DNA from 4 places in the Lentzea sp. NPDC004782 genome. Region 2 is predicted to be linked to each of the others. Evidence: riboswitches for the same ligand, from Rfam matches in the RefSeq annotation. Region 2 holds a riboswitch; each other region holds the start of a gene.
What was found. Region 2 has a riboswitch for cobalamin ahead of ABZV40_RS21785 (iron ABC transporter permease). Riboswitches for the same ligand answer to the same signal wherever they lie in the genome.

Region 1 (3,266 bases), on a different contig from region 2:
CTCGTGATCTCCCCCAGTAAGCGGACTGACGGTCCGGTTGCTACTATACGGACCGTCAGTCCGCTTATGTCAAGGAGCTGTGATGCGAGCCGATGCCGCGCGCAACCGGGCCGCGTTGCTCGCGGCCGCCACCGACCTGATCTGCGAGCACGGCGTCGAGGCCGTGTCGATGGAGGACGTGGCCGCGGCGGCGGGCGTCGGCAAGGGCACGGTGTTCCGCAGGTTCGGCGACAAGGCGGGCCTCATCCAGGCCGTCGTGGACGAGACGGCCGCGTCGTGGATCAAGGTCGCCTCACTGGAGTGCCGCACCGCCGCCGAGTTCGCCGGCACCCTGTTCGACCACGTGCTGGCGTCGTTGCCGCTGGTGATCGCGGTCGAGCGGACCACGACCCGCAGCTGCGAGGGCAACTTCCAGCTCACCGTCGACCGGCTGACGGGGCTCGTCGGCTCCACCTTCAAGGCCCACACCCTGCTGGCCGTGCTGCGCGGCGAGCACATCGCGTTCCTGCTCGACCAGGGCATGACCGCCCACGACATCCGAGCGGGCGTCATTTCGCTCGCGAACACGCTGGCCGCTGGGGTTTGATGCCGGGGTGATGAACCGCCAGCTCTCGGGAGTCCGCAAGAAGTCGCTGCTGGAGTTGCTCGGCCCGGTGCCGGACGTCGACCCGGACCGCTACGGCGAAGGCGGCCCGGTGGGCGCCCTGGAAACGCGGGTCGCGCAACTGCTCGGCACCGAGGCGGCGCTGTTCGTGCCGACCGGCACCATGGCGCAGCAGATCGCCCTGCGCTGCTGGGCCGACCGCACCCACAACCCGATCGTGGCGATGCACCCGCTGGCCCACCCCCTGCACCACGAGGACGACGCGCTGACCGTCCTGTCCGGCCTCCGCCCGATCAAGGTCGCGAACGAGCACGTGGCGGACTGCCCGGAACCGTTCGGCACGCTGCTGGTGGAGGTCCCCGACCGCGAGGCCGGCTTCGTCCTGCCGACCTGGGACGAGCTGGTGTCCGTGGTCGACGCCGCCCGCGACCGCGACGCCGTCGTGCACCTCGACGGCGCCCGTCTGTGGGAGAGCACGTACGGCCTCGGCAAGCCGTTGGAGGAGATCGCGGGCCTCTTCGACTCGATCTACGTCTCGTTCTACAAGTCGCTGGAGGGCATCTCCGGTGCGGCACTCGCCGGCACCCGGGACTTCGTCGACCAGGCCCGCGTCTGGCGGCACCGCTACGGCGGCATGCTGTTCCAGCAGTGGCCGGCGGCGCTGTCGGCCCTGCACGGCCTCGACACCGTGCTGCCCCGCCTGGGCACCTACGTCGCGCACGCCAAGGTGGTCGCCGAGGCGATGGGCCTGCCGGAGCCGCACACCCACCAGTTCGCGCTGCACCTGCCCGGCGACCCGGCCCGGCTGACCGAGGCGAGCGGGAAGTTCCTCGGGCGGTTCTGGCGGGACGGTCAGATGGCCAAGACCGAGGTCACGGTGGCGGAGCCCGCGCTGGAGTGGACGGGCGACGAGGTGCGGGAGGCGTGGGCGGAGTTCCAGAGCCTGCTCTGATGTGACATCGCGGCGGCCGTGGTGTTGTCAGGTGACCACAGACCTCGCGGAGTCCGATGCTCGTCCTCGAGCAGGACGACTCGGTCCTGGAAGCGGACGAGAAGTTGCTCTACCAGCGCGTCCGCGACCTCGGTTGCCAGGACTTCGCAGCGCTAGTGCGACTGAGAACCAGCAGCCTGCCGCGTCCGCGACGCGATGTCGCTCACCTGGCTGTTGGACCGGCAGGACCGAAATGCGACGATGCCGGGGCTGTGAGGGGAGTGCGAGGAAGCCGGTGCGAATCCGGCGCCGTCCCGCGACTGTGACCGGTTCTCGAGGAGGAGGCCGGGAGTCAGGAACTCGTCCCCCTCTTTCGACCACCGGCCACGGGCGTGGACACCCGAGGAAGGACTTCGCCGAGCATGTTCCCCTTTTCGGCTGTCGTCGGACATGACGACCTCCGGCTGGCCCTGCTGCTGAACGCCGTGCACCCCGGTATCGGCGGTGTTCTCGTGCGCGGCGAGAAGGGGACCGCGAAGTCGACGATCGTGCGTGCCCTGGCCGCGCTGCTGCCCGAGCTGGACGTCTCCGAGAACTGCCGGTTCGGCTGCGTGCCGGGCACGACGGACTGCCCGGACGCGCCGCACGACGGCAGTGAGCGCAGGCCCGCGAAACTCGTCGAGTTGCCGGTCGGTGCCACCGAGGACCGGCTGGTCGGGTCGCTCGACCTGGAGAAGGCGCTGACCGAGGGGGTGCGGGCGTTCCAGCCCGGGCTGCTGGCCGCGGCGCACCGGGGCGTGCTCTACGTCGACGAGGTCAACCTGCTGCACGACCACCTGGTCGACCTGCTGCTCGACGCGGCGGCGATGGGGCGGGCGCACGTGGAGCGCGAAGGCGTCTCGGTGTCGCACCCGTCGCAGTTCCTGCTGGTCGGCACGATGAACCCCGAGGAGGGCGAGCTGCGGCCGCAGCTGCTCGACCGGTTCGGGCTGACCGTGGCGGTGAAGGCGGCACGGGACGTCGGTGTCCGCACCGAGGTGATCCGGCGCCGGCTCGCCTACGAGGCCGACCCGGTGACGTTCGCCGCGAAGTGGGCGGACGAGGACGCGAAGCTCAAGCAGCAGATCACGCAGGCACGCGCGAACCTCCCGCGAGTGTCCCTTCCGGACGGTGAGCTGCGCAGGATCGCCGCCGTCTGCGCGGCTTTCGAGGTCGACGGCATGCGCGCGGACCTCGTCGTCGCCCGTGCCGCCACCGCCCACGCGGCCTGGCGCGGCGCGACGGAGGTGGAGGAGACCGACGTCGAGACCGCCGTCCGGCTCGCTCTGCCGCACCGTCGTCGGCGCGACCCGTTCGACGAGCCGGGCATCGAGGAGCAGCAGCTCGAAGACGCGATGCGCCAGGCCGCCGAGCACGCGGACGAGCCAGACGGCCCGGACGACGACGGCCCCGGCGGTGGTGAGCTGCCCGAACCGCAGGAAGGCCCGGCGGGCAACGGGAACGCGCCGCAGGACCGTCCGGCACCGGAACCCGCGCCGGCGTTCAAAGCACGCCTGCTGGAGGTTCCCGGAGTCGGGGAAGGCGCGCCGGGCAAGCGGTCCAGGGCCCGTGCCCGCACCGGCCGGGTCGTGCGTTCGTCCGAAGTGGACGGAAGCGGACTGCACCTGGTCGACACCCTCACGAACGCGGCGCCGCACCAGCAGGCCCGCGGCCGCAGCGGGCCCGGCCTGA
Region 2 (3,266 bases):
GAGCAGGTGTGGGTCGGTCGCGTCGTGTGGCAGGCGCGGACCGCGAAAGAGATCACGATGGCGGTCTACGGCCCGTTCGGCCGCAAGATGGCCACCGGTGAGTCCGTGTTCCACGCCCTGTTCCGGATCCGCGGCGAGCTGGGGGACCCCGAGCAGTACAGCCCGCCGTGGAAGGTGCTGGTCAAGGGATCCAGGAGGGACGTGTGGCACCTCGGTCACAAGGTGTCGATCTTCCCCGGTGACCGGGCCGAGATCGTCGTGCCCGGTGAGAAGGTGACCGAGTCCGTCGACGTGCTCGCGATGCTCGAACCGCACGACACTCCGAAGTTCGGCTTGGTCGAGCATCAGATGACCAACGTCCTGGAGTACTTCCGCCGCTTCGGCGTGTGAGGCTCCTCGTAGCCCGAGGTCACGCCAGCCAGAGGATGAGGCCGGCCAGCAGCAACCAGTGCTGGCCGGCCACCGCCACGGCACGCCAGCCGGGCTTGGCCAGGCGGGAGATCGCGAGGCTGATCGGTACGAACACCAGTCCCACCCCGAAGAACGCCGACGGCACCACCCAGCTGCCGTCGGACGCGATGAGCAACATGCCCATGAGCCCTGCCAGGAACGCGCTGGAGTAGATCGCCACGTCGCGGCGCCAGAGGAGCACCAGCAGCGGCGCGACCGCGATCGCCCAGCCGATCAGCGCCTGCGGCAACGCCAGACAGAACTCCGGCGTGCAGTAGAGCCGATCAAGTGCCGCCGGGATCTCCTCGGCCCAGATGCCACCGGTCTGGAAACCGGCGACGAGCAGGGCGAACGCGATGAAGGCGGGGCTGTTCTTCTGCCCCGTGTCCTGCTCGCCCAGTTGACGCTGACGCCGTAATCGCCGTTTGTCTCCTCCGCCCATGCCTGTTGAACGCGTCTCCGCGCGGTTTTGTGCACTGGCCGGTGAGTTAGGGTGGGGTCGTCGTGCACGGGGGAAGACCGGTCGAAGTCCGGCGCTGACCCGCAACGGTAGGTCCCACTCCGGTGGGGCGAGCCCGAACACCCGCACACGGCTTTCAACCGGGAACTCCTGCCGTGGACTGCGGGAAGGGCTGTCAGTGATCGCGAAGATCAGCGCGCTCGTCGGCGTGCTCGCCGTCAGCGTCGTGGCGGGCGTGGCGCTCGGCCCCGTCTCCGTCCCGTTCAGCGTCACGGTCGACCTGTTGCGGGCGGCCGTCACCGGCGGCACGATCCCCGCGGACCTCGCCGGGCAGTACCACATCGTCTGTGACATCCGGCTGCCGCGCGTGCTGCTCGCCGCGGTCGTCGGTGCCGGGCTGAGCACGGTCGGCGTCGCGATCCAGGCGATGGTCCGCAACGCGCTCGCGGACCCCTATGTGCTCGGCATCTCGTCGGGCGCGAGCGTCGGTGCGACGGCGGTCGCGACGCTCGGCGTGTTGTCCGGTCTCGGCGTCTACGCGTTGTCGACCGGGGCGTTCCTGACCGGACTCGGTGCCACCGCGCTGGTCTACCTCACCGCGCGCACGAGCCGGGGGCTCACACCGTTGCGGCTGGTGCTGACCGGAACCGCGCTGGCGTACGGGTTCTCGGCCGTCGCGATGCTGCTGGTGTTCCAGGCGCCACGCGGGGACGCGGCGCGGGCGGCGATGTTCTGGTTGCTCGGCAGCCTCGGCGGAGCGGACTGGAAGTCGTTGCCCGTGGCCACCTCGGTGACGGTGCTCGGGATCGTGTACCTGCTCACCAGGGCGCGGCAGCTGAACGCGCTGGCGATGGGCGACGAGACGGCGACCACGCTGGGTGTCGAGGTCAACCGGTTCCGCACGCGGCTGTTCGTCGTCACCGCGGCGATCACCGGCGTGCTGGTGGCGGTCAGCGGCGCGGTGGGCTTCGTCGGGCTCATGCTGCCGCACCTCACGCGCATGGTCGTGGGCGCGGACCACCGCAGGGTGCTGCCGCTCGCACCCCTTGCCGGGGCCTCGTTCCTCGTCTGGGTCGACGTGGCCGCCCGGATGCTCGCGGCGCCGGAAGAGCTGCCGCTCGGCGTCATCACGGCCGCGATCGGCGTGCCGTGCTTCATCTTCCTCATACGCCGCAAGAGCTACGTGTTCGGAGGACGTTGATGCGCGTCGAGCTCACCGGCGTCGCGGTCCGCGGGATCGTCGAGGACATCACGCTCACCGCCTCGGCCGAGGTCGTCGGCATCGTCGGCCCGAACGGCAGCGGCAAGTCGACCACGCTCCGGTGCGTCTACCGCGCGCTGAAGCCGGACGCCGGTGCCGTGCGGATCGACGGCGAGAACGTCCACAAGCGACGGAACCTCGCCCGCGAGCTCGCGGCGCTCACCCAGGAGTCGCAGGTCGAGTTCGACTTCACGGTCGCCGAGGTCGTCGAGATGGGTCGCCTGCCGCACGACCGCGATCCCGCCAGAGACCGGCGCGTGGTCGCCGACGCACTGGCCACAGTGGACGTGGCGCACCTCGCCGACCGCAGTTTCCTCAGCCTCTCCGGCGGCGAACGCCAGCGCGTGCTCATCGCCCGCGCCATCGCCCAGGAACCGCGGGTGCTCGTGCTGGACGAACCGACGAACCACCTCGACATCCGCCACCAGCTGGACGTGCTGGCGCTCGCCCGCGGCCTGGGCGTCACGGTGCTGACCGTGCTGCACGACCTCAACCTCGCCGCGTCCTACTGCGACCGCCTCCACGTGCTCGACGAAGGCCGCCTGGTCGCGTCCGGCACGCCGGAGGAGGTGCTCGTGCCCGAGCTGATCGCCAAGGTCTTCCACGTCACCGCGCACGTCGTCCGCCACCCCACCACGGGAGTTCCGCAGCTCCTGTTCGACCAGGAGGTCACCCCTTGAGAACCGCTTTCGCCGCAGCCGCTCTGCTGCTCGTCTCCGGCTGCGGCGCGACGGTCGCGCAGGACACCGCGAAGTCCGACCCGGTGACCATCACCAACTGCGGTCGGCAGGTCACGTTCGACCAGGTTCCGTCCAAAGTGGTCACCAACGACACGGGCATCACCGAGCTGATGTTCGCGCTGGGCCTCAAGGACCACATGGCCGGGTACGTCGTGGACGGCGACAACACCGTCGACCTGCGCACCTCACCGTGGAAGGCCGACTTCGACAGCACCCGCAAGCTCGCGGACAAGATCTCCAAGGAGGTCGTGCAGGGCGCCAACGCGGACCTGGTGTTCGCGGGCTGGAGCTACGGGTTCAGCGAGAGCACCGGCTTCACGCCGGACGCGCTGAAGCAGCTCGGGATCGGCACCTA
Region 3 (3,266 bases), on a different contig from region 2:
AACGAGCCGGGCGCCTCGCCCCAGTGCTCTTCCATCGACTCGCGGAAGTCCTCCGGCAGCGTCTCGTAGTACGCCCGGTAGTCCGCCGCCGCGATGCGCACGGGGTTGCTCTCGAACTGCTCCTGCGTCAGCCAGTCCGCGTCCTGCCCACCGGCGGCGATCAACGCGTGGATCAGCGCGTCGCCGTCCAGCTCGTCGACGCCGGGCAGCTCGGTGCCGATGTCGTACCCGTGCTCCCGCATGGCCTTCAGCAACCGCACGGTCGACGCCGGCGTGTCCAGGCCGACGGCGTTGCCGATGCGGGAGTGCTTGGTCGGGTACGCCGACAGCATCACCGCGATCTTGCGGTCCTCCACCGGGATGTGCCGCAGCTTCCCGTGCCGGACCGCGATCCCGGCGACGCGCAGCGCCCGTTCGGGATCCGCCACGTACACCGTGAGCCCGTCCTCGTCGATCTCCTTGAACGAGAAGGGAACCGTGATGATCCGACCGTCGAACTCGGGGATCGCCACCTGCGTCGCGGTGTCCAAAGGGGACAGTCCGTCGTCGTTCTCGTCCCACGACTCGCGGCTCGACGTGAGGCACAACCCCTGCAGGATCGGCACGTCCAGCGCGGCGAGCGCGCCGACGTCCCACGCGTCGTCGTCGCCACCGGCACTCGCCTTGGCGGGGTTCGTGCCACCCGCCGCGAGCACCGTGACGACCAGCGCGTCGGCCTGGCGGAGCGTGTCGAGCAGTTCGGGCTCGGCGGTGCGCAGGGACGAGCAGTAGACGGGCAGCGGCTTCCCGCCCTTGGCCTCGATCGCGTCGCACAACGCGTGCACGAACGCCGTGTTGCCCGCGACGTGGTGCGCCCGGTAGTAGAGCACCGCCACCGTCGGGCCTTCGTTCGACGGCTCGCGCTCCAGCACACCCCAGGTCGGCGTGGCCTGCGGCGGGGCGAACCCGTGCCCGGTCAGCAGAATCGTGTCTTCGAGGAACTTGTGCAGCTCGGCGAGGTTCGCGGCACCACCGTGCGCGAGGTAGAGGTGCGCCTCGGCGCACACGCCACCGGGCACCGTCGACAGCTCCATCAGCGCCGCGTCCGGCTGCTGCTCACCGCCCAGCACCACCACGGGCAGGCCGCCGGCCAGCAGCCAGTCGAGCCCTTCCTCCCACATCCGGCGCCCACCGAGAATGCGCACCACGACCAGGTTGACGTCCTGGACCAGCGCCGGCAGGTCGTCGGCCGCGAGTCGCGCGGGGTTGCCGAGCCGGTACTCGGCACCACTCGCCCGAGCCGACAGCAGGTCGGTGTCGGAGGTCGACAGCAGCAGGATCACGCAGGCTCCATCCCTCGTGGGGTCCTCGCCCCAGGTTGCGGGTGACAGGCGAAGCGGAGTTCCTGACTCCCAGCTGCCGCTGGTCACAGTGGCGGGACCGCGCCGGATTCACACCGGCTTCCTCCTGCGCTTCGTCGTTCGGGCTCACCCTAACCGGCGGGTTACAGTCCGACCTATGCGTACTCACCCGGATGCCTGCCCAGGCGCCGTCGAGCTGCACCAGGCGGCCGACGGCGGACTCGCGCGCATCCGGGTCCCGGGCGGCACTCTTTCCGCTGCTCAGTGGGACGTGGTCCGGGTTGCGGCGCTGGAACTCGGGAACGGCTCGCTGGAGCTGACCTCGCGGGCGAACCTCCAGATCAGAGGCCTCGCGGACGGCGCCGAGCTGGGTTCACGCCTGCGTGCGGCCGGTCTGCTGCCCTCTGACACGCACGAACGCATCCGCAACATCATCGCCGCACCGCTGGAGGACAACCAGGCGCTGGTCGACGCACTGGACGAGGCCCTGTGCGCGGACCCGGAACTGGCCTCGCTACCAGGGCGTTTCCTCGTCACGGTCGGGTTGCCGGTGAGCGGCTCGGGCGGCGACTTCGGGCTGGTGGACGACGTGCTGCTGCTCGCCGGTACCGATACCGGTGTGCGCGTCACCGACCCCGTCGACGCCGTCGTCACGGCCGCCCGCCTCTTCCAGCAGCTGCGCGGCCCGGCCTGGCGCCTGTCCGAAGTGGACGGCGGTGTGCGAAAGATCACCGAGCACTTCGGCGCCACCGACGTCCCGCGCATCACCCCGGCTGTGACACCGGTCGCACCTTCCGCGGTGACGCCGGGCGTGCCGCTGGGCCGCCTCGACGCCCACCAGCTCCCCGGCGTCCCGGTCCGGCTGACCCCGTGGCGCAGCCTGGTCGTGCCGCCGGGAACCGACACGTCCGGCCTGATCACCGATCCCGCCTCGCCCTGGCACGGCGTGAGCGCCTGCACCGGCCGCCCCGGCTGCGCCAAGTCGCTGTCCGACGTGCGCGCCGACGTGTACGCCTGGCTCGCCCGCCCGGAATTGTCAGACCTGCCTGAGACGATTGGAGTGGGGACCCGATCCCCCCAGGGGGCCCTCCAATCGGGATCGATTCCGCAGCGCCCGGTGCACTGGTCGGGCTGTGCCCGCCGCTGCGGCCGCCCCGTCGGCGATGTGATCGAGTTCGTCGCGATCGGCGACGGCTACCGCCGCATTGCCGGCACCGCCCGCGACGAGGAGATCAGGTGACCTCCACCTGCCTCGCACTCCTGTGTCACGGCCGTGTGCGACGGGGCGAGCCCGTGCCGTCTGCCGTCAGGCCCGCAGGCATCGCCCGAGCTGTCGCGGGCCGCGGCTCGGCACCACCGCTCGATCTCGACCGGCGAACGGCCTTCGTGTTGCGGGAAGTCATGCCGGGCGTTGCGATGCGCACGCGCCGTTGCCGTCGCCGCCTTGAGCGAGGTCTTGCTCCACACCAGGCGGACACAGCCGAACGACAAGACGGCCCGTGTGCAGGCCGTTCGCACAACGCACATCCAACCGGGAGCGACATGTCTGACCACGTCCGTCGGAGGTCTTGGTGACGGAGTACATCAAGGACGGCGCGGAGATCTACCGCAAGTCGTTCGCCACCATCCGCGCGGAGTCGGACCTCACCAGGTTCCCAGCGGACGTCGCCCAGGTGGTCGTCCGCATGATCCACGCGTGCGGCATGACGGACCTGCCGGGCGACGTCGCCTTCTCCCCCGACGTCGTCCGCAACGCACGCGTTGCCCTCCGCAACGGCGCCCCGATCCTGTGCGACGCCAACATGGTCGCGTCCGGCGTGACGCGCCGCCGCCTGCCGAAGGACAACGAAGTCCTCTGCCTCCTCCAGGATCCGCGCACGCCCGACCTCGCGAAGGCTATCGGCAACACCCGCAGCGCCGCCGCCC
Region 4 (3,266 bases), on a different contig from region 2:
GAGACCATCGGCGGCGCGGTGGCGCTGTCGAGGCCGGACTGGAGGGTCTTGGCGAACGCGTCGGTGGTCGTCTGCTCGTGTCCCGCGTAGGTCTGCGCGGTGGCGGTGAGGGCGGCGTCGATCTTGCCGAAGCCCTCGGTCATCTTGCCGAAGTGGCCGTGCAGGTCGCCGAGGAGGCCGTCGTACTGCTCGTACAGGCCGAGGAGGTGCCCGAGCGCGCCCCAGCTGATCGCCGGGACGGACGCGGTGGTGGCCGCGTCGTTCAGCTTGGTCGAAGTGCCGGAGAGGGCGCCGACCGCCTTGGCACACCGGGCCAGTTCGTCCGGGTGCACCACGAAGCCGGTCACCAGCGGTCATCCCTGCGGTAGATGCTCCCGGTGTCCTCGTCGTCGTCCACCGGCGGCCGGGAGGGCGGGTCGGCGGGCCGGCCGAAGATCTCCTGCTGGGTCTTCTGCACGCGCTCGGCGATCGGGAGGCCGGTGTGGCTCTGCACGATCTCGGCCTGCTGGCGCGCGGCGGCCGCGACGGCCTGTTGCAGCGCCGACATCACGGACTGGGAGAGCTGGGACGGGGAGAGCTTCCGCGCGTCCTCGGTGAACCGGATGTCCTTGATGGAACCGGACAGGCCCGCGACGACGGTGACGGCGCGGTCGGGGGACTGGACGGCGGCCTCGACGTCTCTCAGCTCGCCGCCCATCGCGTCGTAACCGGCGGCACGGGCCTCGGCCGCGCGGTTGGCCTGCTCGAAGAACTCGAGCTTCTGACGCATCTGTTCCAGCAACTCAGCGCTGTCAGGCATGCGCCGAACGTACCAACGCCGACTGGGCGGGGTGGCCGGGTGGGCGGCCACCCCACACCATCAGGCGACAGCGGCCCTGCCGGGGGTCTTGGCCCGGCGCGCGGCCGGGTCGACCAGCAGGCCGAACATCACGCCGATGCCGACGTAGAGCACGGCCAGCTGGGCGAGCGAGCTGAGGCGGAACTGCCACAGCACGTTCACCGGCATGTCGGCGGGGATCGTGTCCGGCGGCGCGGGGAACGCCAGCAGCACCGCCGCGACGGCCGCGACGACCGCGAGCAGCACCGCCGTGACGCGGACGGGCTGCGTCCAGGACCGGAGCCGCTCGGCGAGCCAGCTCGCCCCCCACACGATCACCAGTCCGGCGGCGACCACGCCGAGGTAGAGCGCGGTCCGGTGGTTGACCGTCTCCGGGTCGCCCACGGCGGGCGGGTTGGCCGGGTACTTGAGCCACGGCAGGAGCGCGACGGCACCGAACACCGCGGCACCGAGCGCGAAGCTGCGGCTGAACGGCGTGCGGTCGACGAACCACCGCTTGGACAGCGCGTAGGCCGTGGCGAACACGAGCCCGGCCGCGATGCCGACGATGATCACGCCGAGCATGCCGCCCACGACCTGGGCACCGCGGCTGACCAGCTCTTCCTCGCCGCCGTGCGAGTGGCCCTCACCGGCGGGCTCCCTGGCCTCCTCGACCGCGAGCGCGGCGCGGATCGGGATCTCGGTCACCAGCAGCTGCACCAGCGCGGAGGCGACGCCGGCGACGAGGCCCGCTCCGACTCCGCGCAGCGCCAGGGACTTGTACGTGGTTGTCATGTGCTCGGTCTGGAGGTCAGCTCAGTGGCACGGGACGCCGAGCGCGTGCCGGCCGTCGTGGAAGAACTCGTGCAGCAGCTGCGAGCTCGCACCGAGCGCGAGGCCGTTCTCCTGCAGGACCAGGTAGGTGACGATCAGGCCGAGCAAAGCGACGGCAAAGGCCCACTTGGGCACGCGGACGGCGGACAGATGTGCTGCGGGGCTCGTCATGACGGGCTCCTCCATACCTCGTGGAAGGTCAACTCTCCTTGCGGCGCCGCAGCCGGTCTCCTGACTCCCGGATCAACGCTGCCCCCGCGTCTTCCCAGCTCCCTCGGGGTGCCAGTGACGTGCTCGGCGGGGATCGCTTCCCGGTCACAGTGGCGAGGACCGCGCCGGATTCTCACCGGCTTCCCGTCACTGCGGCGCGTGCACCGTAATTTGATCGGGCGCTCAAGCACAACCGGCCATAAGAGTTGTTGCGTTCCTCACTTCACGAGTGGACAGTCGCCGCACTTCCCACCAGCGGCGACGCGGTAGTAAAGGCAGCAGCTCCTGCGCAGGAACCCGAGCTCGCCGGGGATGCTCAGGAATTGTCCCGCCTGTTCGAACGGCGGCGCGCTCATCAGCCGGTTGCCGCGGAGTTCCGCTTCCTCGGCCGTGAGCATGCGTGCGCGGACAACCATTTTGAGCGCGCCCGCGATGTTCGACATCGCGTTGCCCCACAACAATCCGCGCGCCACCGGCGTGACGCCCTGGATCGCCTCCACCACGGGTTCGAGCGCTTCCCGCGCGGTCGGGCCGAGCTGGGGGAGGTCGATGCGCACGCTCAGGCCGTTGGCCGGGTGGTGTTGCCACCACAGGTTTTCCGGCCGGATGTCGATCGGGAGGTCCGCGGCGGTGAGCGGGCTCAGCAACCGGGCGGTGTAGCTGAGGAAGAACAGGCTCGCCGCGACGCGCGGTTCCGCCGCGTTGTAGCGGGCCGCGATGGCGTCGATGGTGGTTTTCAGCGCGGGGCCTTCGAGAAGTGCCGTGCCGGGCAGCCACGTTTCGTCCGGGCGGCCGACGTCGAGCGCGAAGAACGGGTTGATGCCGCGCACCCGGCGCAACGCCGCGAGCACTTCGGCGAATCCGGTCGAATCCTCTGGCACGAGAATTCACCGTACCGGGTGTCCAGGCAGGACAGATCACGTCCACGGCCTGGGACAGATGTGACCGCGGTGTGGACCTGGCTTGGGGAGGTGGGAGGATGTCACCCCGTGAAGACCTTCGACTCCCTGTTCGCCGAACTGACCGAACGAGCCGCCACCAAGCCGGAGGGTTCCGGCACCGTCGCAGCGCTCGAGGCCGGCGTCCATGCGCAGGGCAAGAAGGTCCTGGAGGAGGCGGGCGAGGTCTGGATCGCCGCCGAGTACGAGTCCGACGAGAAGCTCGCCGAAGAGATCTCGCAGCTGCTGTACCGCCTCCAGGTGATCATGCTGGGCCGCGGCCTCACCCTCGAAGACGTTTACAAGTACCTCTGACGGAGACTTCCACATGCTGCGCGTAGCAGTCCCGAACAAGGGCGCGCTCGCCGAACGCGCCTCCGCCATGCTGACCGAGGCCGGCTACCGGCAGCGGCACGAGCCGCGCGACCTGACCGTGCTCGACCCGAACAACGACGTCGAGTTCTTCT

Region 1: another riboswitch for cobalamin. It lies ahead of ABZV40_RS03510 (putative cobaltochelatase); the one in region 2 lies ahead of ABZV40_RS21785 (iron ABC transporter permease).
Region 3: another riboswitch for cobalamin. It lies ahead of cobN (cobaltochelatase subunit CobN); the one in region 2 lies ahead of ABZV40_RS21785 (iron ABC transporter permease).
Region 4: another riboswitch for cobalamin. It lies ahead of ABZV40_RS11940 (CbtB-domain containing protein); the one in region 2 lies ahead of ABZV40_RS21785 (iron ABC transporter permease).

What each region holds. Positions count from the first base shown of each region.
Region 1 covers NZ_JBEXJN010000003.1:46,438-49,703, forward strand. The annotation lists gene ABZV40_RS03500 (helix-turn-helix domain-containing protein) at 83-586, shown strand; gene ABZV40_RS03505 (beta-eliminating lyase-related protein) at 597-1,556, shown strand; cobalamin riboswitch at 1,778-1,918, shown strand; gene ABZV40_RS03510 (putative cobaltochelatase) at 1,958-3,266, shown strand, end outside.
Region 2 covers NZ_JBEXJN010000023.1:8,680-11,945, forward strand. The annotation lists gene ABZV40_RS21775 (hypothetical protein) at 1-390, shown strand, start outside; gene ABZV40_RS21780 (hypothetical protein) at 410-892, opposite strand; cobalamin riboswitch at 919-1,056, shown strand; gene ABZV40_RS21785 (iron ABC transporter permease) at 1,089-2,111, shown strand; gene ABZV40_RS21790 (ABC transporter ATP-binding protein) at 2,111-2,851, shown strand; gene ABZV40_RS21795 (ABC transporter substrate-binding protein) at 2,848-3,266, shown strand, end outside.
Region 3 covers NZ_JBEXJN010000061.1:37,532-40,797, reverse strand. The annotation lists gene cobN (cobaltochelatase subunit CobN) at 1-1,322, opposite strand, end outside; cobalamin riboswitch at 1,357-1,489, opposite strand; gene ABZV40_RS38145 (hypothetical protein) at 1,498-2,580, shown strand; gene ABZV40_RS38140 (precorrin-8X methylmutase) at 2,912-3,266, shown strand, end outside.
Region 4 covers NZ_JBEXJN010000010.1:50,234-53,499, reverse strand. The annotation lists gene ABZV40_RS11955 (hypothetical protein) at 1-347, opposite strand, end outside; gene ABZV40_RS11950 (YbaB/EbfC family nucleoid-associated protein) at 344-799, opposite strand; gene ABZV40_RS11945 (CbtA family protein) at 860-1,612, opposite strand; gene ABZV40_RS11940 (CbtB-domain containing protein) at 1,634-1,822, opposite strand; cobalamin riboswitch at 1,855-2,045, opposite strand; gene ABZV40_RS11935 ((2Fe-2S)-binding protein) at 2,080-2,742, opposite strand; gene ABZV40_RS11930 (phosphoribosyl-ATP diphosphatase) at 2,851-3,114, shown strand; gene hisG (ATP phosphoribosyltransferase) at 3,128-3,266, shown strand, end outside.